One region of the Pseudomonas corrugata genome, then DNA from elsewhere that is predicted to be linked to it. Evidence: predicted binding sites of a transcription regulator. Region 1 holds the regulator's gene; each other region holds the start of a gene.
What was found. The regulator FliA, encoded in region 1, starts transcription of late flagellar genes. The targets are predictions, from matches to a motif close to CTAAAGTTTNNNNNNNNNNNGCCGNTAA.

Region 1 (7,308 bases):
GCCGCCTTGGTTGCCGGAGCGGCAGTTGGCGCGGCAGAGGCCGTGCCGACTTCGCTGAACTTGCCTTTGCCGTGCAAATCGTCGAGCAGCGATTCGAATTCCTGATCGGTGATCAGGTCGCTGCCGGCCGCTGCGGCGGCAGGCTTGTTCGGAGCCGGCGAGGAGGCAATGGCCGACTCCAGGGCATCAACGGCAAAAGTACCCTTGCCATGCAACTGATCGAGCAAGGCTTCGAATTCATCGTCGGTGATGTCGGAGCTGTCGCCCGCGGGTTTCGGCGCGGCAGGGGCTGTCGTCGGGACAACCGCATCGACGGCGAACTGGCCTTTGCCGTGCAGTTGATCGAGCAGCGACTCGAACTCCGCATCCGTGATCTCATCGCTGGCCACGCCGCTATCGGCGGGCGCAGCAGCGACAGGAGCCTGGGCCTGGGCCTGGGCTTCGGCCTTGACGGCACTCAGGGAGTCCAGCAACTGTTCAAATTCGTTATCGGTAATATCGCCCGATTCCTCGGCGACTGGCTCCTCGGCGACGGGTTCTTCAACCGCGGTCTCGACCGGAGCGACTTCGTCAGCCGATTGCGGCTCGGCCAGGCGCGACAGCGCAGCGAGTAACTCAGGGGTGGCGGCGGTGATCGGTGAACGGTCACGCACCTCGCTGAACATGCTGTTGACCGCGTCCAGCGCTTCGAGCACCACGTCCATCAATTCCGAATCCACGCGACGCTCACCCTTGCGCAGGATGTCGAACACGTTCTCGGCAATGTGGCAGCACTCCACCAGCTCGTTGAGCTGAAGGAAGCCGGCGCCTCCTTTTACAGTGTGGAAACCGCGAAAGATTGCATTAAGCAAATCCGCATCATCCGGTCGGCTTTCCAGCTCGACCAATTGCTCGGACAGTTGCTCTAGAATCTCGCCGGCCTCAACCAGGAAATCCTGAAGGATCTCTTCATCGGCGCCGAAGCTCATTAATGGGGTGCTCCTAAAACAGGGCTAAAATCCAAGGCTGGACAGCAAATCGTCCACATCGTCCTGACCGGACATAACGTCTTCTCTTTTATCGGCATGAATTTGCGGACCTTCACCCTGAGAGAGATGTTTTTGTGGATCTTTTTCAGCAAGCATCGCTTCACGGTCGTGTTCGATGCCCGCAAAGCGGTCGACCTGGCTGGCCATCAACACCAGTTTGAGCAGATTGCTTTCGACTTCGGTGACCAATTGGGTGACGCGCTTGATCACCTGGCCGGTCAGGTCCTGATAGTCCTGAGCCAGCAGAATATCGTTGAGGTTGCTCGCGACCGCGCGGTTATCGGCGCTGCTGCGTGTCAGAAAACCGTCGACCCGACGTGCCAGCTCCCGGAATTCTTCCGCGCCTACTTCACGACGCATGAAACGGCCCCAGTCGACGCTCAAGGCCTGGGCTTCATCGCCAAGGCCGTTGACCAGAGGCGTGGCACTTTCCACCAAGTCCATGGTGCGGTTGGCGGCAGCCTCGGTCAGTTTGACTACGTAGGACAGCCGCTCGGTCGCGTCAGTGATCTGCGAGACCTCCTCGGCCTGGGGCATGTTCGGATCGATCTGGAAGTTGACGATCGCGCTGTGCAGTTCACGGGTGAGCTTGCCGACTTCCTGGTACAGACCACGATCCCGGGTCTGATTGAGCTCGTGGATCATTTGGACAGCATCGCCGAAACGACCTTTTTCAAGGCTGTCGACCAGTTCGCGGGCATGTTTTTTCAGGGTCGATTCGAAATCGCCCATTGAAGCTTCGTTATTCTCCATAGCTCCCCCGTGGCGCCGTTAACCGATGCGTTCGAAGATTTTTTCGATCTTCTCTTTCAACGCCTGGGCCGTGAAGGGTTTGACCACATAGCCGTTCACACCGGCTTGGGCCGCTTCGATGATCTGCTCGCGCTTGGCTTCGGCGGTGACCATCAGCACCGGCAGGTGCTTGAGTTTTTCATCAGCGCGCACATGGCGCAGCAAGTCGATACCGGTCATGCCGGGCATGTTCCAGTCAGTCACCAGAAAGTCGATGCTCCCGCTGTTGAGAACCGGGATGGCAGTGGTGCCATCGTCAGCCTCGACCGTGTTGGTGAACCCAAGGTCACGCAACAGGTTTTTTATGATCCGCCGCATCGTTGAAAAGTCATCAACGATGAGGATTTTCATGTTCTTGTCCAATTCGACCTCCAAGCAGTCTTAAACGCGTGCAGCACCTGAACGCGCCATTTCAATCAATCCGGTACAGCATTCGACAACGGTGCGGGACACAACGGATCGAGACTGCGCAACGCGTGCCACGCAAACCCTGTTCGCAACCTCCCCGCACCGACTGTCAGCGCGCTCGCCACTCCCCCAAACGCCCCCGCAAACGGGCGGCGCACTGGCTGTGTAACTGACTGACCCGCGATTCGCTGACCCCCAGGACTTCACCGATTTCCTTGAGGTTCAGCTCTTCGTCGTAGTACAGCGCCAAGACCAGTCGCTCACGCTCCGGCAAATTGGCAATCGCATCGGCCAGCGCGCTCTGGAAACGTTCGTCTTCCAGGTCACGCGCAGGCTCCATGTGAGTACTCGCGCCATCCTCGTGCAGCCCTTCATGATCGCCGTCCTGCAACAGGTCGTCGAAACTGAACAGGCGGCTGCCCAAGGTATCGTTCAAAATCCCGTAATAATCATCGAGACTCAACTGGAGTTCGGCCGCAACTTCGTGATCTTTAGCGTCTCGTCCGGTTTTCGCTTCAATAGCGCGAATGGCGTCACTGACCATGCGGGTATTGCGGTGCACCGAACGGGGTGCCCAGTCGCCCTTGCGGACTTCGTCGAGCATCGCGCCGCGAATGCGAATGCCTGCGTATGTCTCGAAACTGGCACCCTTGCTCGCGTCGTATTTGTTCGCCACTTCGAGCAAGCCGATCATGCCCGCCTGGATCAGGTCTTCGACCTGGACACTGGCCGGCAACCGCGCCAGCAAGTGATAGGCAATGCGCTTGACCAGGGGCGCGTAACGCTCGATCAACTCGTATTGGGCGTCCCGTGCCGATTTTTTGTAGAGGTGGTTGTAACCGCTGGCTGTCATAACACGGGCCCTGCTGTTTGTTGCACGAGACGCTCGACGAAAAATTCCAGATGCCCGCGCGGATTGGCCGGCAGTGGCCAGGTATCCACCTTCTGGGCGATAGCCTTGAACGCAAGCGCGCATTTGGAACGGGGAAAAGCTTCATAGACGGCACGTTGCTTCTGGACGGCCTTGCGAACGCTCTCGTCGTACGGCACGGCGCCGACGTACTGCAGGGCAACGTCCAGGAAGCGATCGGTGACCTTGGTCAGCTTGGCAAACAGGTTGCGCCCTTCCTGGGGGCTCTGGGCCATATTGGCCAGGACGCGGAAGCGGTTCATGCCGTAGTCGCGGTTCAATAGCTTGATCAGGGCATAGGCGTCGGTGATGGAGGTGGGTTCGTCGCAGACCACCAGCAGCACTTCCTGGGCGGCGCGCACGAAGCTGACGACCGAATCACCGATACCCGCCGCCGTGTCAATCACCAGCACATCGAGGTTGTCGCCGATGTCGCTGAATGCCTGGATCAGGCCAGCGTGCTGGGCCGGGGTCAGATGAACCATGCTCTGGGTGCCGGAAGCCGCCGGCACGATGCGAATCCCGCCCGGCCCCTGCAACAGTACGTCGCGCAGCTCGCACCGGCCTTCGATGACGTCCGCCAGCGTGCGTTTGGGAGTGAGCCCCAGCAGCACGTCGACGTTCGCCAGGCCCAGGTCGGCGTCCAGCAGCATGACCCGTCGGCCAAGCTCTGCCAGAGCCAGGGACAAGTTCACTGACACGTTAGTCTTGCCGACGCCACCTTTGCCGCCGGTCACCGCGATCACCTGTACGGGATGCATGCTGCCCATGTTCGTTCTTTACCTGTCTTACTTAGACGGAGGCCACATTACTGGCTGCGCGTTCACATACGGAACATTGCCTGGCAGACCATCGATGTAGGTACAAAAAATATTCATGATTACCTCAGCCAACCTGCTTGGTCGGGCTGTGGTAGATATCAGCGAACATATCAGCCATGGCTTCTTCGCTGGGTTCGTCCTGCATTTGCACACTCACGGCACGGCTGACCAGTTGGTGGCGACGCGGCAGATGCAAATCATCCGGGATCCGCGGTCCATCAGTCAGGTACGCCACCGGCAGATCGTGACCGATCGCCAGGCTCAATACCTCGCCCAGGCTTGCCGTTTCGTCCAGCTTGGTCAGGATGCAACCGGCCAATCCGCAGCGTTTGTAGCTGTGGTAGGCGGCGGTTAGAACCTGTTTCTGGCTGGTGGTTGCCAACACGAGATAATTTTTTGACTTGATGCCGCGCCCGGCCAGGCTTTCAAGCTGCATGCGCAGAGCCGGATCGCTGGCTTGCAAGCCTGCGGTATCGATCAGCACGACGCGCTTGCGCAAGAGAGGTTCGAGCGCCTGGGCCAGGGATTGACCCGGATCCACATGGGTCACCGACACGTTGAGAATCCGGCCCAGGGTCTTGAGCTGTTCCTGGGCGCCGATACGGAAGCTGTCCATGCTGACCAGGGCAATGCTCTGGGCACCGTACTTGAGTACATAACGGGCGGCGAGCTTGGCCAAGGTAGTGGTCTTGCCCATGCCGGCCGGGCCGACCATGGCAATCACCCCGCCCTCTTCCAGCGGCTCGACTTCCGGCGTGGCGATCATGCGCGCCAGATGCGCCAGCAGCATGCGCCAGGCCTGGCGAGGTTCATGGATATCGTTGATCAGCGCCAACAGGTCGCGGGCCAGCGGGCCGGACAGGCCGATGCGTTGCAGGCGGCGCCACAGGTTGGCCTGGGCTGGACGACTGCCTTGCAGTTGGTTCCAGGCCAGGGAGCCGAGCTGGACTTCCATCAGCTCGCGCAGGCTGTTGAGTTCGAAACGCATCGAGTCCAGCGCACGCGGATCGACACCAGGCGCCGCTGCGGCCGGGGCAGGCGCAGGGCGACGCGGCTCGGCCGGGGTCGGCTCGATCAGCGGTTCGGCAGCGGTCAGCGGCAGGCCTGCGGTCAACGGCTGACCGGCAAACAATTGACGATTGGTACCCGCGACAGCCTCGCCTTCGCTGCTGCGCAGGCTCAATTCGGCCTGGGCGCTTGCGATTCGCGACTGGGTCTTGCGCAGCTCATCCTCAAGCTCCATGTTCGGAACCCGCGGGGCCAGCGCAGACAGCTTATAGTCCAGAGCAGCCGTCAGCTCGACACCGCCGGCGATCCGGCGGTTGCCGATGATGGCTGCTTCGGCGCCCAGTTCGTCACGAACCAGCTTCATGGCCTGACGCATATCGGCGGCGAAAAAACGCTTCACTTGCATAACCCACTACCTCAGCCGTTGGGCCCTACTGTCGCAACAATGGTCACTTGCTTGTTGTCCGGTATTTCCTGGTACGCCAGCACATGCAGCCCCGGAACCGCGAGGCGACCGAATCGCGAAAGCATCGCACGAATCGGACCCGCCACCAGCAAGATCACCGGTTGGCCTTGCATCTCCTGCCGCTGGGCTGCCTCGATCAACGAACGTTGCAGCTTCTCGGCCATGCTTGGCTCCAGCAGAACGCCCTCTTCCGAGCCTTGCCCTGCCTTCTGAAGACTATTGAGCAATATCTGTTCCAACCTTGGCTCCAACGTGATCACAGGCAGCTCCGACTCAGTGCCTACAATGCTTTGGACGATTGCGCGGGATACGCCGACCCGCACCGCAGCCACCATGGCGGCGGTATCTTGACTCTTGGATGCGTTGTTGGCGATGGCTTCAGCAATACTGCGGATGTCACGTACCGGCACCTGTTCGGCCAGCAGCGCCTGCAAAATCTTGAGCAACTGCGACAACGAAACCACGCCGGGCACCAGCTCTTCGGCCAGCTTCGGCGAGCCTTTGGCCAGCACCTGCAGCAATTGCTGGACTTCTTCGTGACCAATCAGCTCGCTGGAGTGTTTGTACAAAATCTGGTTCAAATGGGTCGCAACTACCGTACTGGCGTCCACCACGGTGTAACCGAGGGACTGGGCCTGGGCCCGCTGACTGATTTCAATCCACACCGCTTCAAGGCCAAAAGCTGGATCCTTGGCGGTAATGCCGTTGAGCGAACCATAGACCTGACCCGGGTTGATCGCCAGTTCGCGGTCCGGGTAGATCTCGGCTTCAGCCAGGATCACCCCCATCAGCGTCAGGCGATAGGCGCTGGGCGCCAGATCGAGGTTGTCGCGGATATGCACGGTGGGCATCAGGAAGCCCAGGTCCTGGGACAACTTCTTGCGTACCCCTTTGATCCGCGCAAGCAGTTGGCCGCCCTGGTTGCGATCCACCAGCGGAATCAGGCGATAGCCGACTTCCAGGCCAATCATGTCGATAGGGGTCACGTCATCCCAGCCCAGCTCCTTGGTCTCGAGGGCACGGGCCGGCGATGGCAACAGTTCCTGCTGGCGCTTGACCTCTTCCAGTGCCTGGACTTTCTGCACGTTCTGCTTCTTCCAGAACAGATAGGCACCGCCTGCCGCCACGGCTGCCATGCTCAGGAAGGAAAGGTGCGGCATACCTGGCACCAGGCCCATCACTGCCATCAGTCCGGCAGCCACGGCCAGGGCCTTGGGCGATGCGAACATCTGCCGACCGATCTGCTTGCCCATGTCTTCGGAGCCCGAAGCACGGGTCACCATGATCGCCGCAGCTGTGGATAACAACAGTGATGGCAATTGCGCCACCAAACCGTCACCAATGGTCAGCAAGGCATATACCTTACCCGCATCACCGAAACTCATATGATGCTGGAAGATACCGACGGCCACGCCGCCGATCAGGTTGATGAACAGGATCAACAGGCCCGCGATGGCGTCACCGCGTACGAACTTGCTCGCACCGTCCATGGAGCCGTAGAACTCGGCTTCCTGAGCCACTTCCAGACGACGAAGCTTGGCCTGACTCTGATCGATCAGACCGGCGTTGAGATCGGCGTCGATTGCCATCTGCTTACCGGGCATGGCGTCGAGGGTGAAACGCGCACTCACCTCGGAAATACGCCCGGCACCCTTGGTGACCACCACAAAGTTGATGATCATCAGGATGGCGAAGACCACGATACCGACCACGTAGTTACCGCCGATCACCACCTCACCAAAGGCCTGGATTACCTTACCTGCGGCGGCGTGACCTTCCTGGCCGTGGAGCATGACCACGCGGGTGGACGCCACGTTCAGCGCCAGGCGCAAGAGCGTGGCCACCAGCAGGATGGTCGGGAACACGGCGAAATCC
Region 2 (7,308 bases), 2.8 Mb from region 1:
GGTCACGCCGACGGCACCCTGCTCAATGCCTTGCTGCACCACGTGCCGGATATCATCAATGTGCCCCGGGCCGGCATCGTGCACCGTCTCGACAAGGACACCACCGGTCTGATGGTGGTGGCCAAGACCATCCAGGCGCAGACCCAACTGGTCGCACAACTGCAAAGCCGCAGTGTCAGCCGCATCTATGAATGCATCGTGATCGGCGTAGTGACCGCTGGCGGCAAGATCAATGCACCCATCGGCCGTCACGGCCAGCAGCGCCAGCGCATGGCGGTGATGGAAGGTGGCAAGCCGGCAGTGAGCCATTACCGCGTGCTCGAACGCTTCCGCTCCCACACCCATGTGCGGGTCAAGCTGGAAACCGGTCGTACTCACCAGATCCGCGTGCACATGGCCCACATCAACTTCCCGCTGGTGGGCGACCCTGCCTATGGCGGCCGCTTCCGTATTCCGCCGGCCGCCAGCGTGACCATGGTCGAGTCCCTGAAGCATTTCCCGCGTCAGGCGCTGCATGCGCGTTTCCTGGAACTGGATCATCCGACCACCGGTAAGCGGATGAGTTGGGAATCGCCGTTGCCGGATGACTTCGTCTGGCTGCTGACGTTGCTCAAGCAAGACCGCGAGGCATTCGTCGGATGAATGACTGGCTGATACCCGACTGGCCCGCGCCGGCTCGGGTCAAGGCCTGTATCACCACCCGGGCGGGCGGCGTCAGCGTGGCGCCGTTCGACAGCCTCAACCTGGGCGATCATGTCGATGATGACCCTGCGGCCGTCACCGAGAACCGTCGTCGTCTCACCGATCAATTCGCCATTCGTCCCGCCTGGCTGCAGCAGGTCCACGGGATCGCTGTGGTCGAGGCCGACCCGACCCTGGTCGCGGCCGCCGATGCCAGCTGGACCGCCACGCCGGGTATCGCCTGCACGGCGATGACGGCGGACTGCCTGCCTGTGCTGTTCTGTAACCGTGCCGGCACTCACGTCGCGGCTGCCCATGCCGGCTGGCGTGGGCTGGCGAACGGTGTGCTGGAAGCGACCCTCGACAGTCTCCAGGTGCCCGCCGTTGACGTCCTCGCCTGGCTCGGCCCGGCCATCGGCCCGCAAGCATTTGAAGTCGGGCCGGAAGTGCGTGAAGCATTCATCGCGCAACTGCCCCAGTCGGCACAAGCCTTTGTGCCGAGCCACAACGCCGGGAAGTTCCTGGCCGACATCTATGCGCTGGCGCGCCTGCGCCTGGCAGCGCGGGGTGTCTCGGCGGTCTACGGGGGCGGGTTGTGCACCGTGACTGATCCCCGCTTCTTTTCCTACCGTCGCAGCCCGCGTACCGGTCGCTTCGCCTCCCTGGTCTGGATTGAACGCTAGACTTCTCTGATCTGCATCAATAGCGCACTGCTTGAATCTTCCAGAATCGTCCACATCTATAACGGTATCTGGCAGGTTTCTTCATTCAGGATGTTTTTCGGTCCGGCCTGCTCAAAAGGAAGGTGACCTTATGCGTATTGACCGTTTAACCAGCAAATTGCAATTGGCGCTGTCCGATGCCCAGTCCCTGGCCGTCGGCCTGGACCATCCCGGGATCGAACCGGCGCATTTGATGCAGGCCATGCTCGAACAGCAGGGCGGCTCCATCAAGCCTTTGCTGATGCAGGTGGGCTTCGACGTCAACAGCCTGCGAAAAGAGTTGGCGAAGGAACTCGACCAGTTGCCCAAGATCCAGAACCCGACTGGTGACGTGAACATGTCCCAGGATCTGGCGCGGCTGCTCAACCAGGCCGATCGACTGGCCCAGCAGAAGGGTGACCAGTTCATTTCCAGCGAACTGGTGCTGCTCGCCGCCATGGACGAGAGCAGCAAGCTGGGCAAGTTGCTGCTCGGCCAGGGCGTGAGCAAGAAAGCCCTGGAGAATGCCATCAATAACCTGCGTGGTGGCGAAGCCGTCAATGACGCCAACCACGAAGAGTCCCGTCAGTCGCTGGATAAATACACCGTTGACCTGACCAAGCGTGCCGAGGAAGGCAAGCTCGATCCGGTGATCGGCCGCGATGACGAGATCCGTCGCACAATCCAGGTGTTGCAACGCCGCACCAAGAACAACCCGGTGTTGATCGGTGAGCCAGGGGTGGGCAAGACCGCCATTGCCGAGGGCCTGGCCCAGCGGATTATCAACGGTGAAGTACCGGACGGCCTAAAGGGCAAGCGGTTGCTGTCCCTGGACATGGGGGCGCTGATTGCCGGTGCCAAGTATCGGGGCGAATTCGAAGAGCGGCTCAAGGCCCTGCTCAATGAGCTGTCAAAGCAGGAAGGGCAGATCATTCTGTTCATCGACGAATTGCACACCATGGTCGGCGCCGGCAAGGGCGAAGGGTCGATGGACGCCGGCAACATGCTCAAGCCCGCGCTGGCCCGCGGCGAGTTGCATTGCGTCGGCGCGACCACGCTCAACGAGTACCGCCAGTACATAGAGAAGGACGCGGCCCTCGAACGGCGCTTTCAGAAAGTACTGGTGGATGAGCCGAGCGAAGAGGACACCATTGCTATCCTGCGTGGTCTCAAGGAGCGCTATGAAGTTCACCACAAAGTGGCGATCACCGATGGCGCGATCATCGCGGCGGCCAAGCTCAGCCACCGCTACATCACTGACCGCCAGTTGCCGGACAAGGCCATCGACCTGATCGACGAGGCTGCCAGCCGGATCCGCATGGAAATCGACTCCAAGCCGGAAGTGCTGGATCGCCTGGAGCGGCGCCTGATCCAGCTCAAGGTCGAATCCCAGGCCCTGAAGAAAGAAAGCGACGAAGCGGCGAAGAAACGCCTGGAGAGATTGCAGGAAGAAATCGTTCGTCACGAACGCGAGTACTCCGATCTCGAGGAAATCTGGAATTCGGAAAAGGCCGAAGTCCAGGGTTCGGCGCAGATCCAGCAAAAGATCGAACAGTCCCGCCAGGAGCTGGAAGCGGCCCGCCGCAAGGGTGACCTCAACCGCATGGCCGAGCTGCAGTACGGGGTGATCCCGGACCTGGAGCGCAGCCTGCAGATGGTCGACCAGCACGGCAAGAGTGATAACCAGTTGCTGCGCAGCAAGGTCACTGAGGAAGAAATCGCCGAAGTGGTCTCCAAGTGGACCGGTATTCCGGTGTCGAAGATGCTCGAAGGCGAGCGCGACAAGTTGCTTAAGATGGAAAGCCTGCTGCACCAGCGCGTGATTGGCCAGGACGAAGCGGTCGTGGCGGTCGCCAATGCCGTGCGTCGCTCCCGTGCCGGGTTGTCGGACCCGAACCGGCCGAGTGGTTCGTTCATGTTCCTCGGCCCGACCGGTGTCGGTAAAACCGAGCTGTGCAAGGCGCTGGCCGAGTTTCTCTTCGACACCGAGGAGGCGATGGTACGCATCGACATGTCCGAGTTCATGGAGAAACATTCCGTGGCCCGGCTGATCGGTGCCCCGCCTGGTTATGTCGGCTATGAAGAGGGCGGTTATCTGACCGAGGCCGTACGACGCAAGCCGTACTCGGTGATCCTGCTCGATGAGGTCGAGAAGGCCCATCCGGATGTGTTCAACATTCTGCTGCAGGTGTTGGAAGACGGCCGTCTGACCGATAGCCACGGGCGCACGGTAGACTTCCGCAACACCGTGATCGTGATGACTTCCAACCTGGGGTCGGCGCAGATCCAGGAACTGGTGGGGGATCGCGAGGGGCAACGGGCTGCGGTGATGGACGCGATTTCTACGCACTTCCGGCCGGAGTTCATCAACCGGGTCGACGAGGTGGTGATCTTCGAGCCACTGGCTCGCGATCAGATTGCCGGTATCACCGAGATCCAGCTGGGTCGCCTGCGCAGCCGCCTCACCGAGCGCGAGCTGAAGTTGCAACTGAGCGACGAGGCCCTGGATAAGTTGATTGCCGTGGGTTACGACCCGGTCTATGGGGCACGGCCGTTGAAGCGGGCCATCCAGCGCTGGATCGAAAACCCGTTGGCGCAGCTGATCCTGTCGGGTCGCTTCATGCCAGGTGAAACCGTAACCGGAACGGTGGAAAACGACGAAATCGTCTTCAACTGACAGGCTGCACCGTTGTTGACCGACTGGCCTCGCATTGCGAGGCCATTTTTTTCATCAGGCCGTTGAACTCAAAGGAAAAGGCTTGTAAAGTGCGCCCCGCAGTCAGTCACCCCTAGGGTCACTTCTCCCTGAGAAGGAATCCAAAATAAGTTGCAAATCATTGTCTTGAAAGCAATTTAAGGGGTTGACAGAGGTTTTTAAGATTGTAGAATAGCGCGCCTCAGACACACGAACGCAGCGATGCAAACGGGTAGAAGAGGTTGAAGCTGGATTCAATCAAGCTTCAAGGTTGCAACTTGAAATATCAGTTCCGTGATAGCTCAGTCGGTAGAGCAAATGACTGTTAATCATTGGGTCCCAGGTTCGAGTCCTGGTCACGGAGCCATTTCAATCGGGGTATAGCGCAGTCCGGTAGCGCGCCTGCTTTGGGAGCAGGATGTCAGGAGTTCGAATCCCCTTACCCCGACCATATTTGGGTCGTTAGCTCAGTTGGTAGAGCAGTTGGCTTTTAACCAATTGGTCGTAGGTTCGAATCCCACACGACCCACCATTTTTGAGACCAGTTCGCTGGAATCGAATCTTAAGATCAGAGGCCAAAAGCGCTGATCGAGGAAGGCGACTTGCAAAGGTCGCCTTTTTATTACCGGGGTATAGCGCAGTCCGGTAGCGCGCCTGCTTTGGGAGCAGGATGTCAGGAGTTCGAATCCCCTTACCCCGACCATACTGAAAATCCTCGTATCGAAAGATACGGGGATTTTTTTTGTCTGCGCGAAATGCCGCAAGTCTTAAGTTATCGTACAACTAGCCGATAGCCCACCGACAGGGGCATGGCCCCATCTCAGGCCAATAACAAAAAAGGCGCCCGTTATGTTTCTTCGTCAACTGAATATCGCCCCTCGTGCGGCGCTGGGTTTTGCCTTGATCGCCGTGCTGGTGGCACTGCTGGGGGTGTTTGCGCTGGGGCAGATGTCGAGTATTCGCGACAGTGAGGTCGCGGTGGAAACCCAGTGGCTACCGAGCATTCGCGGCGGTGACGAGATTCGCGAGTGGATGCTGCGCATTCGAACCATCTCCCTGCGCATGGCCCTGGACCAAGACCCCAAGAACATCTCGGTCTACCGTGGGCAAATGGATGTCCGTGACAAGGAACTGAGCGAAAAAATCGCCAGTTACGAAAAGCTCGTCGTGACCCCTGAAGGCAAAGCGCTCTACGACCAGTTCAAGCAGACGTTTGCCGCCTACCGCGCAGGTATCGCGCAATCCTTCATCCTCGCGGAGCAGGGGCGCCGCGACGAACTGATCAAATTGCTGCTGGTGGACATGAAAACCGTCGTGGACGGTTCCGGCAAGCAACTCAATGACCTGGCGGAGCTGTTTTCCAAACAGGTGTCCATCGAGAGCCAGAAATCTCAGGAGCATTACGCCAGTTCCCGGATGATCGTCAGCCTGTTCATCGTCTTGGCCGCCCTGGCTACCGTCGTCCTGGCGATGTTGTTGACGCGCAGCATCGTCAAACCCCTGGGTGAAGCGCTGAGCGCCGCGGAAAGCGTGGCTGTAGGTGACCTGACCCGGCCGATCGAGACCCATGGCAATGACGAAGTGAGCCGCTTGCTCAAGGCCTTGGCGACCATGCAGAAAAACCTGCGCGATACGCTGCAGAGCATCAGTGGTTCGGCGGCGCAGCTGGCAACGGCAGCCGATGAGCTGAACGCCGTCACCCTCGACAGCACCCAGAGCCTGCAACAGCAGAACAACGAAATTGACCAGGCCGCCACGGCCGTCACCGAAATGACCACTGCCGTAGAGGAAGTGGCGCGCAACGCAGTTTCCACCTCCGACGCCACGCGTCAGTCCAGTGAGTCGGCATCCCTCGGACAGCAGCGGGTCAGCGACACGGTTGACGCGATTGGCGCCCTCGCCAGTGACGTGCAGGTGACGGGTGGGTTGGTGCAATCCTTGGCCAACCAGTCGCAGGATATCGGCAAGGTCCTGGACGTGATCCGGGCCATTGCCGAGCAAACCAATTTGCTGGCTCTCAACGCGGCCATTGAGGCGGCCCGGGCCGGCGAAAGCGGTCGAGGGTTTGCGGTGGTGGCTGATGAAGTGCGGGCGCTGGCTTACCGCACGCAGCAATCGACCCAGGAAATCGAACAGATGGTCCAGGGCATGCGCAGCGGCGCCACCCAGGCCCTGGATTCCATGCAGGCCAGCTCGGCCCGCGCTGCCAGCACCCTGGCGATGGCGGAACGGGCGGGCGAGGCATTGCAGACCATCACCGCGTCGGTCAGCGAAATCCACGAGCGCAACCTGGTGATCGCCAGCGCGGCCGAAGAGCAGGCACAGGTGGCCCGCGAGGTTGATCGCAACCTGGTGAACATCCGTGATCTGTCGGTGCGCTCGGCCACTGGCGCAGACCAGACCAGCGCGTCCAGCCATGAACTGTCGCAACTGGCGAACTCGTTGCGCACGATGGTGCAGCGGTTTCAGGTTTGAGTGCAGGAGGAGACTTGCGTCGACTGCACCGCCGTCTTCGCGGGCAAGCCACGCTCCCACATGGGATTCGGGGTGGATGCAGCATTTGTATACATCATCAAACCCTGTGGGACCCGGGCTCGCCCTAATGCCAGTCAGTTAAGGATCAAACGACGCAACACCTGTGGGAGTGAAGCTTGCTCCCACAGGTTTGTGGCTTAACTGACTGCATTAGCGCTTGCCCGCTCCCGCATTGGGTCTGGGTGTATGCGGTATCCGCCTACGCCACCAGACCCTGTGGGAGCGAGCCTGCTCGCGAAAACGGTGTTTCAGGCAACGACTGTTGTTCAGTGCAATTTGAGCCGCGGCTCGGTCCCGCGTCCGATCTTGCTGCCCAGCATCAACATGGCCGTACGGAACATTCCATACAACGCCATCTGGTGCATGCGGTACAGCGACACGTAGAACATCCGCGCCAGCCAGCCTTCGAGCATCACGCTGCCGGTGAGATTACCCATCAGGTTGCCCACCGCCGAGAACCTCGACAGCGAGATCAGCGAGCCGTAGTCGGTGTACTTGTAATGCGGCAACGCCTTGCCTTCGATCCGCAGCTTCAAAGACTTGGCCAACAGCGATGCCTGCTGGTGCGCCGCCTGGGCGCGGGGCGGTACGTTGCGATCGCTGCCCGGTTGCGGGCAGGCGGCGCAGTCACCGAAGGCGAAGATGTTCTCGTCACAGGTGGTCTGCAGGGTCGGCAGTACGTGCAACTGGTTGATC
Region 3 (7,308 bases), 1.8 Mb from region 1:
GTGCGCATCAGTCGATGCCGCACTACTGATACTGGAAGTCCAACGCTGTGCGCCCGAATGTTTCGAACAATCCAGACACAGCGGCAAGGTCCCGCTGGTGATTGATAACAGACGCCCCGACTGACAGCCCTTCGCCTGCGCCTTATCCAGCGAACTTCATAGCCCGAGAGCCCCCCTGATGAGCCCTTCCTTTCCATCTGAACAATGGCTTGGCCATATTCGCCTGCATTCAAAGTATTACCAGAAACACTGGACGCATTTACCTGCGCAAGGCAGCGCTTTTGAGGACCTGCCGATTGTCGACGCCAGCGATTACTGGCGCGGCAGTCATGACCTGGACACCTGGGAGGTATTGACCGGGCCCGTCACGGACGCACTGATCTATAAAACCGGTGGCACCACCAGCCAGGGGAAGCTGTCGGTGTACACCCATAAGGAATGGCAGCGGATGCTCGATTGCTTCGCACGCGATCTGTCCACCCAGCTTGAAACAGGCGATCGAATTGCCAATCTGTTCTTTTCGGGGGACCTGTATGCGAGCTTCCTGTTTATTCATGGTGCTCTCTGCCGGGTTGATCTCCCGATTACCGAGTTCCCGTTCACCGGGTCGATAGATCCCGATGCGCTGGCCGACGCCGTCACTGCACACCGCATCACCGTGCTGGCGGGCGTACCGGCCCATCTGCTGGCCATTGCCAGCCATCTGAACCGGCAGGGGCGAACGCTGCCCGGTATCAGCACCGTGCTGTTCGGCGGCGAGCATTTGTTCGAGTTCCAACTTCCGCTGTTGAGAAAAGCCTTCCCCCAGGCACGCTTCGCGTCCATCGGTTATGCCAGCGTGGACGCCGGGCTGGTGGGGGCCAGCACACCTGATTGCTTGCTCGGCGAGCACCGCGTATTCGACGAGCAGACCCGGGTAGAGATCATCGACGAAGTGAGCGGCGAGGTCATCGAGGCCTGCGATCGCCCCGGCGACCTGGTGGTGACCAACTTCACCCGGACCCTGATGCCGATGGTGCGCTATCCAGTGGGTGATCGGGCCTGCTGGCGCGAGCCTGTCGGCACCCCTCGGCGCAAGTTCGAACTGGCCGGGCGTAGCGCGCAGAGCCAGCGGGTGCGGGTCGGCGTGGCGTCGCTGTTCCCGCAACACATTGGCGAGATCATCCAGAGCATTGGCGGCGAACTTCAATGGCAACTGATCATCGAGCCCGTCGAAAAAAATGATCGTGTGGTGCTCAAATGGGTACCCGACGCTCCGTCGGACATCTGCGAACCACTGTCCCAGGTGCTGAAATTCGCGTTGATCCAGCAGCACCCGGGCATTGATCAACTCAACCTGCAAGTGCAAGCCTGCCAGGCGCAGGACTTGGAGCGCCATCCACGCTCCGGCAAGCACCTGCAGGTCATCGACCGTCGGGTCTATGGCCCGATGGCAGCGAGACGCCCCGGATGAGTGCGTTGGTCATCAGGACATTCAGGCCCGCCGATGCCGTCGGCACCAGCGAACTGTTCCGACGGGTATACGGCGATCACTACGTTTCGCCGGACGTCTACGTGCCCCACATGATTTGCCAGCAAAACCAGCATCGACACTGGTTTTCCATGGTTGCCGTGATAGGGGACCGAGTGGTTGGCCACGCCGCGTTGTGCCGCCCTGCCGCGAACCGGGAGGACGCTGAACTGGCGCTGGTGGCAGTGGACCCGGCGCTGCAAGGCAGTCAGATCGCGACCCGTCTGGGCTGGCAACTATTGGATCGTTGTGAAGGTCTTGGCCTCGTCAGGCTCTCCATCAAACAGGTCACCAGCCACCCCTACAGCCAACGACTGGCACAACGACTCGGTTTCCATGGTATCGGGCTGATGCCCGACCATGTGCCCTCGCCGTTCGTCCCGGACCAAGCCGAGACCATTGTGATCGGCTGCCAGTTGATGGGCGGCCATCAACGGCCGTTACCGGCCGTGCACTGGCCTGCCCCATGCCAATGGCTGATGGCGCCCTTGGTTTCACAGTTCGGCACCACGTTTGACGACATACCCGACCCGATGCAGCCTCTGCAAATCAGCTCATTACCTGGGCGTGTCGACGTTGTCGCCGGACACATGAGCAAACATCTGGCCAGGCAGCTGCAACGCTTGCCGGTCCACTGGTCGATCGCGCTACGACTCGGACTGCGCCAACAGTTCCCCGAGGATTACCGGCGGTTGATGGCTGCAGGATTCATTTTTACCGGTCTGATGCCCGTCGAAGGCGAGCTGAACTGGCAGGTGCTGTTTCACCGTGGTGCGTTGACTCGTCCGCTCGACCTGCATGCGGGACCGATGCAACGACTGCACGATGAACTGCAACTCCATACGCAGAACTGGAGAGGCACGCGGTCCAGCTCGGCAGCGTGACGGGGAAACGGTGGCGACGAACGGTAATCCTCGCCAAGCGTGCGACATTCAAGCGCTTGGGTGAGGCGCCGATACAGATACGTCTACCGCCCCGAAACATGCCTTCGAGCAAGGAACTGTCCAATGCCCTCATTTCGCACCATTCAGGCTCGCTACACGCTGTTCCTGATCTTGTTCATCCTGGTGTTGTCCATCCTGACCGTCGTTGGCATCAGCTATCTGGTCGCGCCCAAGCTGCGCCAGACCGAAGAGCAAGTGGCGCTCAATCGCATCGGCGAAGTCGCCGAGCAGATCCAGGGCGAGCTGAACAAAGTGCAGGCTCAGCAACGCAGCATCACCCAGACCATTCCGTTGCTCGACAGCGACGCCATCGACAAGGTGCTCCCGGGCCTGGTGGATCAATACGGCGAACCGAAAGTCTTCGGTGGCGGGATCTGGCCGCTGCCCAACCAGCGAGCCGAAGGACGCAACAAGTTCAGCACTTTCTGGCACCGCGACGGCTCCGGCAAACTGGTGGTCAATACGTTCTGGAACAGCGACGCCGCGCCGAACTACTATGAACAACCCTGGCACAAAGGCGGCATGGCCACCCCACCCGGCAAATGCGCCTGGGCCGCCGCCTATAAAGATGACGCCAGCGCCGAACCACGCACCAACTGCGCCATGGCCATCCAGAAAAACGGCGTGCCTTATGGTGTATCCACCATCGACGTGACCCTGGGATTCTTCAATGACCTGGTGGCGCGCAAGGAAGCCGACCTGAACGCCGAAATGCTGATTGTCGAAGCCGACGGCAAGATCATCAGCAACAGCTCGCGCATCAGCGGTCCTATCGTGCTCAAGAACATCAGCGAACTGGCGGCCACTTCGCCGTTTGCCGCTCAGGTCAAGGCGGGCCTGGATCACCGCGACCAGCCGTTGCAGCGGGTCGAGTTCGATAACAAGGGCGAAGCCAGCACCTTCTTCATGCGCCCCATCGAAGGCACGCCCTGGTTCCTCGCCACCGCCCTGCCAACCCGCCTGATCACCGCCCAGCGCGATGACGTACTGAGCACCCTCAGCCTGCTGCAGATCCCGATGGTCATCCTTCTGGTGCTGATGCAGTTGTACGCAATCCGCCAACTGACCGGCCGCATGAAGGTACTCAAGGGCAACATCGATGCGTTGTCCACCGGCGATGCAGACCTGACTCGGCGCATCACCATCCGTGCCGAGGACGAACTGGGAGCGATCGGTCATTCGGTCAACCGCTTCATCATCTACTTGCAAGACATGATCAGTGAAGTCACCCAGGCAACTGGCGCCATGGCGTCGAGCCTCGACAACCTGCAGCGGACCTCGGCCCATACCAGCGAGATCCTGATGCGTCATGCCTCGGAAACCGACCAGACCGTGACGGCCATTACCCAGATGAGCTCCACGGCCGAAAGCGTGGCCCAGAACGCCGCCGAAACGGCTGCGTTCACCCAGCGCGCCAACGAACATGCCGACCGCTCTCGCGTCGTGGTGGGTGAGGCTTCCAACAGCGTGGTGGCGTTGATCGATGAAGTTGCCAGCGCCACCCGCAAGGTCGAGAGCATGCAGCAGGATGCGCAACGCATCACCGAGATCCTCGGTGTGATCGGTGCCATCGCCGGACAGACCAACCTGCTGGCACTCAACGCCGCCATCGAAGCCGCCCGGGCCGGCGAGCAAGGCCGCGGCTTTGCAGTGGTGGCCGACGAGGTACGTGCCCTCGCCGCCCGCACCCAGGCCAGCACCTCGGAAATCAACGAAATGCTGACCCGCCTGACCCAGGGCGTAAGTTCATCGGTTTCAGCGATGGAAAATACCCAGGCCAGTTGTCAGTCGGCTGCCGACGCGACCTCCCGGGTCAACACCGGCCTGGATGAAATGGCCGGCTCCGTCGGCCAGATCAACAGCCTGAGCACGCAGATCGCCACCGCCGCCGAACAACAGAGCGCCGTGACCGAGGAAATCAACCGCAGCATGGTGCAGATCCGCCATATGGTGGAGGAGTTGGTGGAAGGCGGATTGGCGAGCGAAAACAACACCCGGCAACTGCTGGAAGCCAACAGTCGGGTGAATGCAATCATGGGGCGGTTCAAGCTTCGCTGAGAACTGCGGCCACGCTGCTCGCGGGCGAGCCCCGGCCAGCGTGGTCTCCTCGAGGGAGCGAGCTTGCTCGCGATGGCGGAGGGTCTGTCACACAACTGCGGACTGTACCGCCGCCTTCGCGGGCAAGCCCGGCTCCCACAGGGGTGGGCGGCGTATGCAGGTGCTGCGTACACCCCGAACCCAATGTGTGGGGCTTGCTCGCGAAGACGGCGCATTGGTCGCCGGGAGACTGAATCATGACACCGTCAGCTCGCGCAACACGCCCCCCTCCTGTTCCAGGCGTTGTTGATACGTCGTCGCGTTCAGCAATTGATAAGGAAAATAAAGGCCCGGCGCGGTAGGTGGCTGTCCGTCCAGGCCGAGCAGCCGTTCAAGGAGCAACGCGACACTGAGGCCGGTCAGCGGTGCCGTGCCCGCTGGGTGGACGAGTGCGTGACGTGTACGCAAAGCTTCGCCCTTCTGGTCCTCGCCGGCCAGTTCGATGATGATCTCTGTCGACAGGGGTCCACCCTGGCGCCGGGTCGAGCTCAGCCCGATGGCCATGTCGAATTGGACATTGGGCGCGCCCGTGGCGGCCGCCAACCCGACGACGTCGATGGAGGAAAACCCGCCGGCTTCGATGTCCCTGCCATCCACCGCGCGGAAGCTGGCCTTGGCCGCATCCCCTTCCCGCCAGACGTATACCCCCTCGCGCCGTGTCAGGGCGGCGGGGAGCATCCTGTTCAAATGTTCGAAGTCGGTCGCGACCGTCGGGCCTCCCGTGTCCTGCTCATCGATCAACGCGCTGATCCTGATGTCATGCACACGGCTGAAGGCCTCGGCCACCCTCAGCGTCGATACCGTCGTGGCGCCGACCATCCATTCGTACCCGAGGACGATGGGCGCGGCATCGGGCCGGTGCATGTACGTCGCAATTTCCGGTGCGATCTCGAAAATGCCGGAGGATATGCTGAGGTGTGGCACGCCACGCTTTTGGGCGTAACGCAGTCCCGCAAGTGCGTGATCCATGTAGAAAACCACGACGCCGCTGACAGCACGGTCGCCGAGCCCCAGGTCACTTGCAAAGGCATCGATCGATACGCCCTGAGCGTTGCCGAGCTGTTCTGCGGCCCGTTGGGCCTTAGTGAGATCGCGGCCACCGATCAGCAGCGGTACGCCGGGATGGGCGGCGCGCAGTGCCTGGGCAGTATGATGGCCGATGGCGCCAGAGCCGCCCATGAACAGGATAGGATCAAGAGTCATGGTATGTTCTCCTTGGGTTGGGAACGAAACCTACTATTAGTAGGAATAAACATCCCGAACATACACCTCGCTACCTACCATTAGTAGGTTTATTTATTTGGAGCGACGAAGTGCAAACAGACATCGAGTCCCCAAGCACGTCGTCCGCCCGCAGGCTTTCAAAAGCCGAGCGGCGGCGGCAGTTGCTGGATACCGCCTTGCTGGTCGTGCGCGAGGAAGGCGCCGACCGCTTGACCCTGGGGCATCTGGCGGTGCGCGCAGGTGTGTCCAAGCCGGTGGTCTACGATCATTTTGGTACCCGATCGGGCCTGCTGATCGAGCTCTATAAATGGATCGATACCGAGCGGGTCAACGCGTTCCGTGACGCGATGGCAGGCACCGAGCGGTCCCTGGAAGAAACCGCGCAGGTGCTCGCCAGTGCCTATATCCAATGCGCGGCAGACAACACCGACGAGTTCTTTGCGGTGGGTGCGGCGCTGGCGGGAAGCAACGAAAAAGCCGCGGTTTTCCAGGAGCTGCTGGATAATTGCGTGCAAATGTTCACCAGTGTGCTCAAGCCCCATACCTCGCTGCCCGCGACCGAACTGGAACGGCGTTGTACCGGCCTGGTCGGTGCGGGAGAAGCGCTTGCGGGGGCCTTGGTGCGCGGTCGGTATGACAAGGACGAAATGACCCAAGCATTCGCGGCGCTTATCCGCGGCGTTTTACGGGAAGCTGATTGATGTCCCCCATAGCTGGCGGACATCCCCAGCAAACCCTGCCTCTATCCAGTCAAACTCACCAACAAGCATTCACCGCCGGCATACGCCCCCGCCACGGCTGTGCACGCTCCAGTTGCGCAGCCAGGGCCAGCAACGTGCCCTCCTCACCAAAGCGTCCGGCAAAGTGCGCCCCCATTGGCAGGCCTCTGGCACTCCAGGACAACGGTACCGACATCGCCGGTTGACCGCTGGCATTGAACAGGGCCGTGAAGGGCGAGTAGCTGTGGTAGCGCTCGATCAACTGATCAAGACTCAAGCACACGTCCTGAATGTCCAGCTCGCCAATCTGTGCCGGTTCGCGGGTCAGGACTGGAGTGAGGATCAGGTCGTAATCCTGCATGAACATCGCCAGTTGCCGGCCCAGGGCGTGTATCCACTCCACTGCGGCCGCGTACTGGGCGCCACTGACATTGCCCTTGTCCCGCAGGATGATCCGGGTGCGCACTTCCAGCTCTTCGGCCTGGACCGCGAAGCCGCGCATCTGGCCCAACAGATCGACGTAGTGACGGGTGCTTGCACCGATGATGGTGAACACTTGGTCGAGAAATTCCGGCAACACCACCGGCAGGCTCACCGGCTCGACACGATGCCCCAAGGACTCGCACAACCGTGCCGCCTCGCCCACCGCTCGCAAGCTTTCAGGCGACGTCGGCCAGGGGCCGAGCTGCTCGACCAGGGCGATACGCAGCGGTTTCGGATCGCGCTGCACTGCGGTCACATAAGGCAGCGCCTGCATCGGTGCTGCATAGGGTGCGCCGAGGTCGATCCCGGCAGTCGCGTCCAACAACGCGGC
Region 4 (7,308 bases), 1.0 Mb from region 1:
GCCAAACATCGTACCGGATTGGAGATAAAACCTGGGGAGCAAGCTTTGCGCTCCCACAGGTTTGCACCGTTTGATCCTTAACTGGCATTAGGGCAAGCCTTGCTCCCACAGGGGCAGTTGCGCGTCTACGTAGTACTACGGATTTATTTATTGACGATGTACAGGGATATTGGGCCCGCTCCGAATAGCCGGGGCACACTATAAAAACAATCGCCGCAGTCCACTGGACCTCGGCAGGAGACACGCAATGACAACCCGTCTGGTTAAACACCTCGCCTGGTTTGCCGTGGCTGTTCTGGGAGCCTGTGCGTTGAGTGTCGTGGCCTTGCGCCGCGGCGAACCCATCAACGCCCTCTGGATCGTCGTCGCAGCCGTGGCCATCTACCTGGTCGCCTACCGCTACTACAGCCTCTTCATCGCCAACAACGTGATGCAACTCGATGCGCGCCGGGCCACCCCTGCCGTGCTCAACAACGATGGCCTGGACTTCGTTCCGACCAACAAGCATATCCTCTTCGGTCACCACTTCGCCGCCATTGCCGGCGCAGGGCCATTGGTCGGGCCGGTGCTGGCGGCGCAGATGGGTTACCTGCCCGGCACGCTCTGGCTGATCGCCGGCGTGGTGCTGGCGGGGGCCGTGCAGGACTTCATGATCCTGTTCCTGTCCACCCGCCGCAACGGGCGCTCCCTGGGTGACATGGTCCGTGAGGAAATGGGCCGCATCCCCGGCACCATCGCGCTGTTCGGCTGCTTCCTGATCATGATCATCATCCTCGCGGTGCTGGCGCTGATCGTGGTCAAGGCCCTGGCCGAGAGCCCGTGGGGGATCTTCACGGTGATGGCGACCATTCCGATCGCGATGTTCATGGGCATCTACATGCGCTATATCCGCCCGGGCCGCATCGGTGAAATCTCGCTCATTGGCGTGCTGTTGCTGCTGGGTTCGATCTGGCTGGGCGGGCAGGTCGCTGCCGATCCAGTCTGGGCCAAGGCCTTCAGCTTTACCGGGATCCAAATCACCTGGATGCTGATCGGTTATGGTTTCGTCGCGGCGGTGCTGCCGGTGTGGCTGATCCTGGCCCCGCGGGACTACCTGTCGACCTTCCTCAAGATCGGCACCATCGTCGCCCTGGCGATCGGCATCCTGATCACCATGCCCGAGCTGAAAATGCCGGCGCTGACCCAGTTCACCAACGGCATGGGCCCGGTGTGGAAGGGCGGGCTGTTCCCGTTCCTGTTCATCACCATCGCCTGCGGCGCGGTGTCGGGTTTCCACGCGCTGATCTCCTCGGGCACCACGCCCAAGCTGCTGGACAATGAAACCAACGCCCGCTACATCGGCTACGGCGGCATGCTGATGGAGTCCTTCGTGGCGATCATGGCGATGGTTGCCGCGTCGGTGATCGAACCGGGCGTGTATTTCGCCATGAACAGCCCGGCGGCGGTGGTCGGCGGTGACGTCGTGGCCGTGGCCCAGACCATCAGCGGCTGGGGCTTTGCCGTCACTCCGGACGCGCTGCAGGCGGTGGCCCGGGACATTGGCGAAACCACCGTCCTGGCCCGTGCCGGCGGTGCGCCGACCCTGGCGGTCGGTATCGCGCAGATCCTGCATTCGGTGCTGCCGGGTGAGGACACCATGGCGTTCTGGTACCACTTCGCGATCCTGTTCGAAGCGCTGTTCATCCTCACGGCGGTAGACGCCGGCACCCGTGCCGGGCGGTTCATGCTGCAGGACCTGTTGGGCTCGTTCGTGCCCTCGCTCAAGCGCACCGAATCCTGGACCGCCAACCTGATCGCCACCGCCGGTTGCGTGGCGCTGTGGGGCTACCTGCTGTACCAGGGCGTGATCGATCCGCTGGGCGGCATCAACACCTTGTGGCCGCTGTTCGGCATCTCCAACCAGATGCTGGCCGGTATTGCCCTGATGCTCGGCACCGTGGTGCTGATCAAGATGAAGCGCCAGCGCTACATCTGGGTCACGCTGCTACCGGCGGCCTGGCTGCTGATCTGCACCACCACGGCGGGCCTGATCAAGCTGTTCGACGCCAATCCGGCGATCGGCTTCCTGGCCCTGGCGCGCAAATACAACGATGCCCTGGCGGCAGGGCAGATCCTGGCCCCGGCCAAGAGCATCGAGCAGATGCAGCATGTGGTGTTCAACGCCTACACCAACGCCACGCTGACAACGCTGTTCCTGTTCGTGGTGCTCAGTATCCTGTTCTACGCGATCAAGGTCGGTGTTGCCGCCTGGGGGACGAAAGAGCGCACGGATAAAGAAGCACCATTCCAGGCCCTGCCGGACGCCTGACGCGAGGATTGCAACAATGTTCAATGACTTGAGTCGCCTCGGTAAATACCTCGGTCAGGCCGCCCGCCTGATGGTCGGCATGCCCGACTACGACAACTACGTCGAGCACATGCAAACCAAGCACCCGGACAAACCGCTGATGGACTACGAGGCGTTCTTCCGCGAACGCCAGGAGGCCCGTTACGGTGGCAAGGGTGGACCGAAGTGCTGCTGACCTGGCGGCCCTGAGGTAATCCCCCTGTGTGGAAGCCTGTGGGAGCAAGGCTTGCCCGCGACAGCATCGCCTCGGTATCACTGTAGACCGAGGCGCCAGCATCGCGGGCAAGCCTTGCTCCCACAGTTGTTTCTGGGTGGGCTCAGGATGTGCGTCCGCCAGCGATCCCTTGTGGGAGCGGGCTTGCTCGCGAAGGCGTGGTGTCAGTGATGAAGATGTCGACTGATCCACTGCTATCGCGGGCAAGCCTTGCTCCCACAGTTGTTTCTGGGCGGGCTCAGGTTTTTGTGTCTGTCACCGATTCCTTGTGGGAGCGAGCCTGCTCGCGATGGCGTCGGGTCAGTCGATATTGATAGTGACTAATCCACCACTATCGTGAGCAAACTCGCTCCCACAATGTTTCTTGCTGGCTAACGCTCACTCCGCCAGCAACACCGCCGCATCGAACCCCACCCGCAGATTGCCCCAGTGGCGGCCGCCGAAGAAGAACGGGACATCGATCTCGGTCATGATTTCCCCGGTATCGCGCAGGTAGGTCTGGAGCAGGAAGCGCTGGACGTTGCCCGCTGCGCGCAGGCCGATCGGGTCGTTGAAGATCCGTTTGTTGCGACACACCGGCAGGTCGACGGCGCGGTCGCCGGTGGGTGGCTTCGAGACCCAGCTGTTGTTCACCGGGCAGTAGCCCTTGGTGTCGACGATGAACGAGACCTTGCCGCCCGGTGTGCTGCGGGTGAGGGCGTCGCAGGCTTCCTGGCAGACCTGGGCAAAGCGTTCGGTGTAGCCGGTCATGTACTGCTTGGGATCGGTACCGGAGACCAACTGGTAATTCTGATCGAATAGGTTGAGACCCTCGAGTTGCAGCGCCTCCAGGCGTACCTGGAGGATGTCGCGGCATTGGCTGGCTCGGGTGATGGCCGCATCCAGCTTGCCGTGGCCGAGCACGAACCGGCCCAGCAGTGCTTGCACCCGTTCGGCGACACCGGACAGGTCCCGGGTGGCGGTTGCCGAGTGCTGCATGCGCTGGTCGATCGACTGGCTGTCGGCATGGATCTGAGTGACCCGGTCGTTGATACCCGTGTTGGCATCGGCGAACTGCTGGATGTGCCCGGCAATATCGGCCAGCTTGCCGTTGGTGGATTCGAAGTCGACGATCATGCTCTCGAAATGGCCGGAGGCACGTTCCACGACTTTTTTGGTTTCCCTGGCGCTGTGGCTGATCTGAGTGGTCTGTTCATGGGTGGAACCGACTTCTTCGAGCATGGCGTCTATGTTGCGCGAGATGTCGTCCGTGGCCCGGCTGACGTTCTGCGCCAGAGTCCGCACTTCATCGGCCACCACGGCGAAACCCCGGCCACTCTCGCCGGCACGGGCGGCTTCGATGGCGGCATTGAGGGCCAGCAGGTTGGTCTGGGCAGAGATCTGCTGGATCAACCCGACGATGGACTTGATACTCGAGGAACGCTGGTTCAAGGCGCTCACCAGTGTGGCGAACTCATTGAGGCTGCCAGCGATCTCGCCGATGTTGCCGGTCACTTCCAGCAGCTCGGCATAGGAGTCACGGGCCATGTTCAGGTTCTGCGCGGTGGTACTGGAGATGCCCTGGGTCTGGCGCGAGACTTCTTCGATGCGGTCCACGGCGGAGTTGCTCTGCTCCATCACTTCCTTGGCGAAGCGTGCCTGGTGGGTGGCACTGTCGCTGGAATCGCTGATGTTCTTGAGCGAGCGCGCCGATTCGACGGCGATGTGCACGGTGAGGGCCTGGACGTTGCTGATGATTTCCCGCTGCTTGGCCAGGAAGCGGTTGCAGGTGCTGGCCAGCACGCGAATTTCGTCGTGGGTCACCAATGGCAGGTCCCTGGAAAGATCGCCTTCACCGTTGGCGATCTCCTCCAGCGCCCGGGTCATGGCGGTGACGGGGCGCACGATGAGATGGCGGAAGTACCAGACCATGAAGCTGATCATGCCCAGCGTCAGGAGCGCACCGAACAGCAGGGCCTGGGTCAGGCTGTCGAGCCGGCTTTCGATCAGCCCCAGCAGGGCTGCGTCGAGCTGCGCGCTGCGCAACTGCAACACAATCTCGGTGCGGGCGCTAAGGGCCACCCAGTACAGCAACCCGCTGACGGCGACCAGCAGGAAAAGGCTTGAGAGTTTTCTGGTGAGCGTATCGAAGAATTGCATTTCGATGGACTCGTACAAAGCCTTCAACGTCTGCATGCCATAGCTCCTGGGCAAAGAAACCTCTCAATGGAATACATTCGACCGCAAAGGCCAAAGCTTTAGTGCGGCAGGGCGTTTTGATATCACTTCGTTTGTTTGGTGTACGGAGGACTTGTGGGAGCAAGCCTGCACGCGATGAGGGACTTCCATCCAGACAGGCTGTGACTGATGCACCGTTATCGCGAGCAGGCTCGCTCCTACAGGGGTTGGGCGTGGTTATAAGGACCATAGAAAGTATTTACTGGGAATCATTCTCAAAGTATATTCGCTCGCATTAACGTTCCCTACGAGTGCTGCGTCTTGAATCGTTCCACCCCTCCCGCGAATCGCAACGTCTTCATCAAGTGTGTATTACCAACCTTGTCCTGCTGCTTCATCGCAAATCCTTTGTGGGCACAGGACGTACTCGAACTGCCCACCACGGACATCCAGGGCAGCCGCATCACACAAGATGAGGGCTACACGGCATCGCAAGCCAGCACCGCGAGCAAAAGCGACGTACCGATCAAGGAAGAGGCACAAACGATCAATGTGGTGACCCAGCAGACGCTGGACGATTATCAGGTTCGCTCGCTGAGCGACGCGATGAAGTTCGTCAGCGGTGTCAACCAGGGCAATACCCTGGGTGGTTCGCGGGACTCGCTGATCAAGCGTGGTTTCGGCACCAACGACGACGGCTCGATCCTGCGCGACGGCGTGCGTTCGAACCTGGGGCACAACTTCAGCGCCACCACCGAGCGGGTCGAAGTGCTCAAGGGCCCCGCCTCGATGTTGTATGGTGCGCTGGAGCCTGGCGGTTTGGTCAACATCATCAGCAAAAAGCCCGAATACACCCAAAGCACCACGCTAAGCGGCTCGGCCTATAGCGAAGGCGGCGGCACCATGGCCGTGGACACCACCGGGCCGGTGGGCGATACCGGGCTGGCGTATCGGCTGATTGCCGAGCGTGGTCATGAAGATTACTGGCGCAACTACGGCGTGAATGAAAGCACGCTGGTCGCGCCGTCCCTGGCCTGGACCGGTGAGCGGGCTTCGTTAAACCTGAGCTATGAGTACAACGAATATTCCAACCCGTTCGACCGTGGGACGGTGTTCACCGATGGGCATCCGGCGGATATCGATTATGACAAGCGCCTCGACGAGCGCTGGGCCAAGAGCGTGGGGATTCGCGAGACGGCGACGGCACGTTTCGAGTATGAGCTGAGCGAGGCGTGGAAGACTCGCGTGACTTATGGCTGGAACAATGATCGGTACAGTCTTTCGATTGCGCAGCCCGACGTTCTGACGGGAAATCTATTGAGCCGAAAGGCCAACGGCGCTCATTACGACGACGAAACCCGCTACGTCAGTTGGGATTTCATGGGCAAGCAGGAGCTGTTCGGCCAGCGCCATGATCTGCTGATCGGTGTCGATAATCAGGTGTCCGATCAATACCGAGGCAAGACGTACCGTGGCACTGCACAAGGAGGGTTCGATATCACCGCGCCGGTTTATGGTGGTCTGGCAGAGCCAAGCAAGATAAATGCTGCGCAAAGCAACTTGAGTAACAAACTGACCTCCAGCTCCGTTTATCTGAAGGACAACTGGCACCTGGATGACCGCTGGATTTTGGTGTTTGGCGGACGCTACCAGCATTACGACCAGTTCAGTGAAACGGGAATGATCAAGCGAGTGCCTGTTCGCGACGATAACGGCGATGCCTTTGTTCCGTTTCTGGGATTGGTCTATAAAGCCGACGAAACCTTGTCCCTGTACGGGAATTACAGCCGTTCGTTCAAACCCAACGATACCGTCGATGACAACCTCAGCACTTTCAAGCCGGAGGAAGGGCGCAGTTATGAAATCGGTGCCAAATATGATCCTCTGCCTGGGCTGAATATCAATCTCGCCCTGTTCGACATCGTTAAAACGAATGTAGTGACGGTGGTGGATAATGTCGCGGAAGCCGCCGGCAAAGTCGGCTCCCAAGGCCTGGAGTTGGACGTCACCGGACGTCTCGCCGAACGCTGGGACCTGATCGGCACCTACGCCTACACCCACACGGAAATCCTCGACGACCCGGACGACGAAGGCCATCGCCTGGCGGACGCGCCCAAGCACACCGCCAGCCTGTACCTGTCGCATCACTTGAGTGTACCCGCCGAATTCGGCGCCTGGCACGCTGGTGCCGGCGCTCGCTACGTCGGCGAGCGTGCTGCCAACAACGACAACGAATTCTGGTTGGGCAGCTACACCGTGGCCGATGCCTTCCTGCGCTGGGAGTCGCCGGTATTCGGGCACAAGACCTCGCTGCAACTGAACGTGGACAACCTGTTCGACAAGCAGTACTACCCGTCCTCCACCGGTAGCCAACTGCAGGTCGCCGTCGGGGAACCGCGTACCGCGCGCCTGAGTGCCAGCATGACCTTCTGATCCTTGAAACAAAAAATGCCCGGGCCTTCAAGTCCGGGCATCTCATGGAGCATCTTTTCCTTCAGGCCGCCATCGCGAGCAGGCTCGCTCCCACATTGGTTTGCATGATATGCACTTGCTCTGGGTGCTCCATTAATCCCCTGTGGGAGCGAGCCTG

Region 2: the regulator FliA is predicted to act here: its motif matches at 4,844-4,871, upstream of QZH45_RS25765 (methyl-accepting chemotaxis protein).
Region 3: the regulator FliA is predicted to act here: its motif matches at 2,442-2,469, upstream of QZH45_RS17215 (methyl-accepting chemotaxis protein).
Region 4: the regulator FliA is predicted to act here: its motif matches at 4,775-4,802, upstream of QZH45_RS13895 (methyl-accepting chemotaxis protein).

The regions. Positions count from the first base shown of each region.
Region 1 is NZ_CP130434.1:2,059,006-2,066,313, reverse strand. It holds gene QZH45_RS09315 (chemotaxis protein CheA) at 1-968, opposite strand, end outside; gene QZH45_RS09310 (protein phosphatase CheZ) at 993-1,781, opposite strand; gene QZH45_RS09305 (chemotaxis response regulator CheY) at 1,800-2,171, opposite strand; gene fliA (RNA polymerase sigma factor FliA) at 2,338-3,081, opposite strand; gene fleN (flagellar synthesis regulator FleN) at 3,078-3,908, opposite strand; gene flhF (flagellar biosynthesis protein FlhF) at 4,024-5,373, opposite strand; gene flhA (flagellar biosynthesis protein FlhA) at 5,385-7,308, opposite strand, start outside.
Region 2 is NZ_CP130434.1:5,767,936-5,775,243, reverse strand. It holds gene rluD (23S rRNA pseudouridine(1911/1915/1917) synthase RluD) at 1-642, shown strand, start outside; gene pgeF (peptidoglycan editing factor PgeF) at 639-1,364, shown strand; gene clpB (ATP-dependent chaperone ClpB) at 1,495-4,059, shown strand; tRNA gene QZH45_RS25785 (tRNA-Asn) at 4,369-4,444, shown strand; tRNA gene QZH45_RS25780 (tRNA-Pro) at 4,452-4,528, shown strand; tRNA gene QZH45_RS25775 (tRNA-Lys) at 4,534-4,609, shown strand; tRNA gene QZH45_RS25770 (tRNA-Pro) at 4,704-4,780, shown strand; gene QZH45_RS25765 (methyl-accepting chemotaxis protein) at 4,927-6,552, shown strand; gene QZH45_RS25760 (NAD(P)/FAD-dependent oxidoreductase) at 6,879-7,308, opposite strand, start outside.
Region 3 is NZ_CP130434.1:3,850,893-3,858,200, forward strand. It holds gene QZH45_RS17200 (acyl-CoA reductase) at 1-124, shown strand, start outside; gene QZH45_RS17205 (phenylacetate--CoA ligase family protein) at 179-1,453, shown strand; gene QZH45_RS17210 (GNAT family N-acetyltransferase) at 1,450-2,394, shown strand; gene QZH45_RS17215 (methyl-accepting chemotaxis protein) at 2,518-4,512, shown strand; gene QZH45_RS17220 (saccharopine dehydrogenase) at 4,747-5,754, opposite strand; gene QZH45_RS17225 (TetR/AcrR family transcriptional regulator) at 5,865-6,476, shown strand; gene QZH45_RS17230 (amidase) at 6,532-7,308, opposite strand, start outside.
Region 4 is NZ_CP130434.1:3,085,102-3,092,409, forward strand. It holds gene QZH45_RS13885 (carbon starvation CstA family protein) at 248-2,308, shown strand; gene QZH45_RS13890 (YbdD/YjiX family protein) at 2,325-2,522, shown strand; gene QZH45_RS13895 (methyl-accepting chemotaxis protein) at 2,940-4,736, opposite strand; gene QZH45_RS13900 (TonB-dependent siderophore receptor) at 5,040-7,151, shown strand.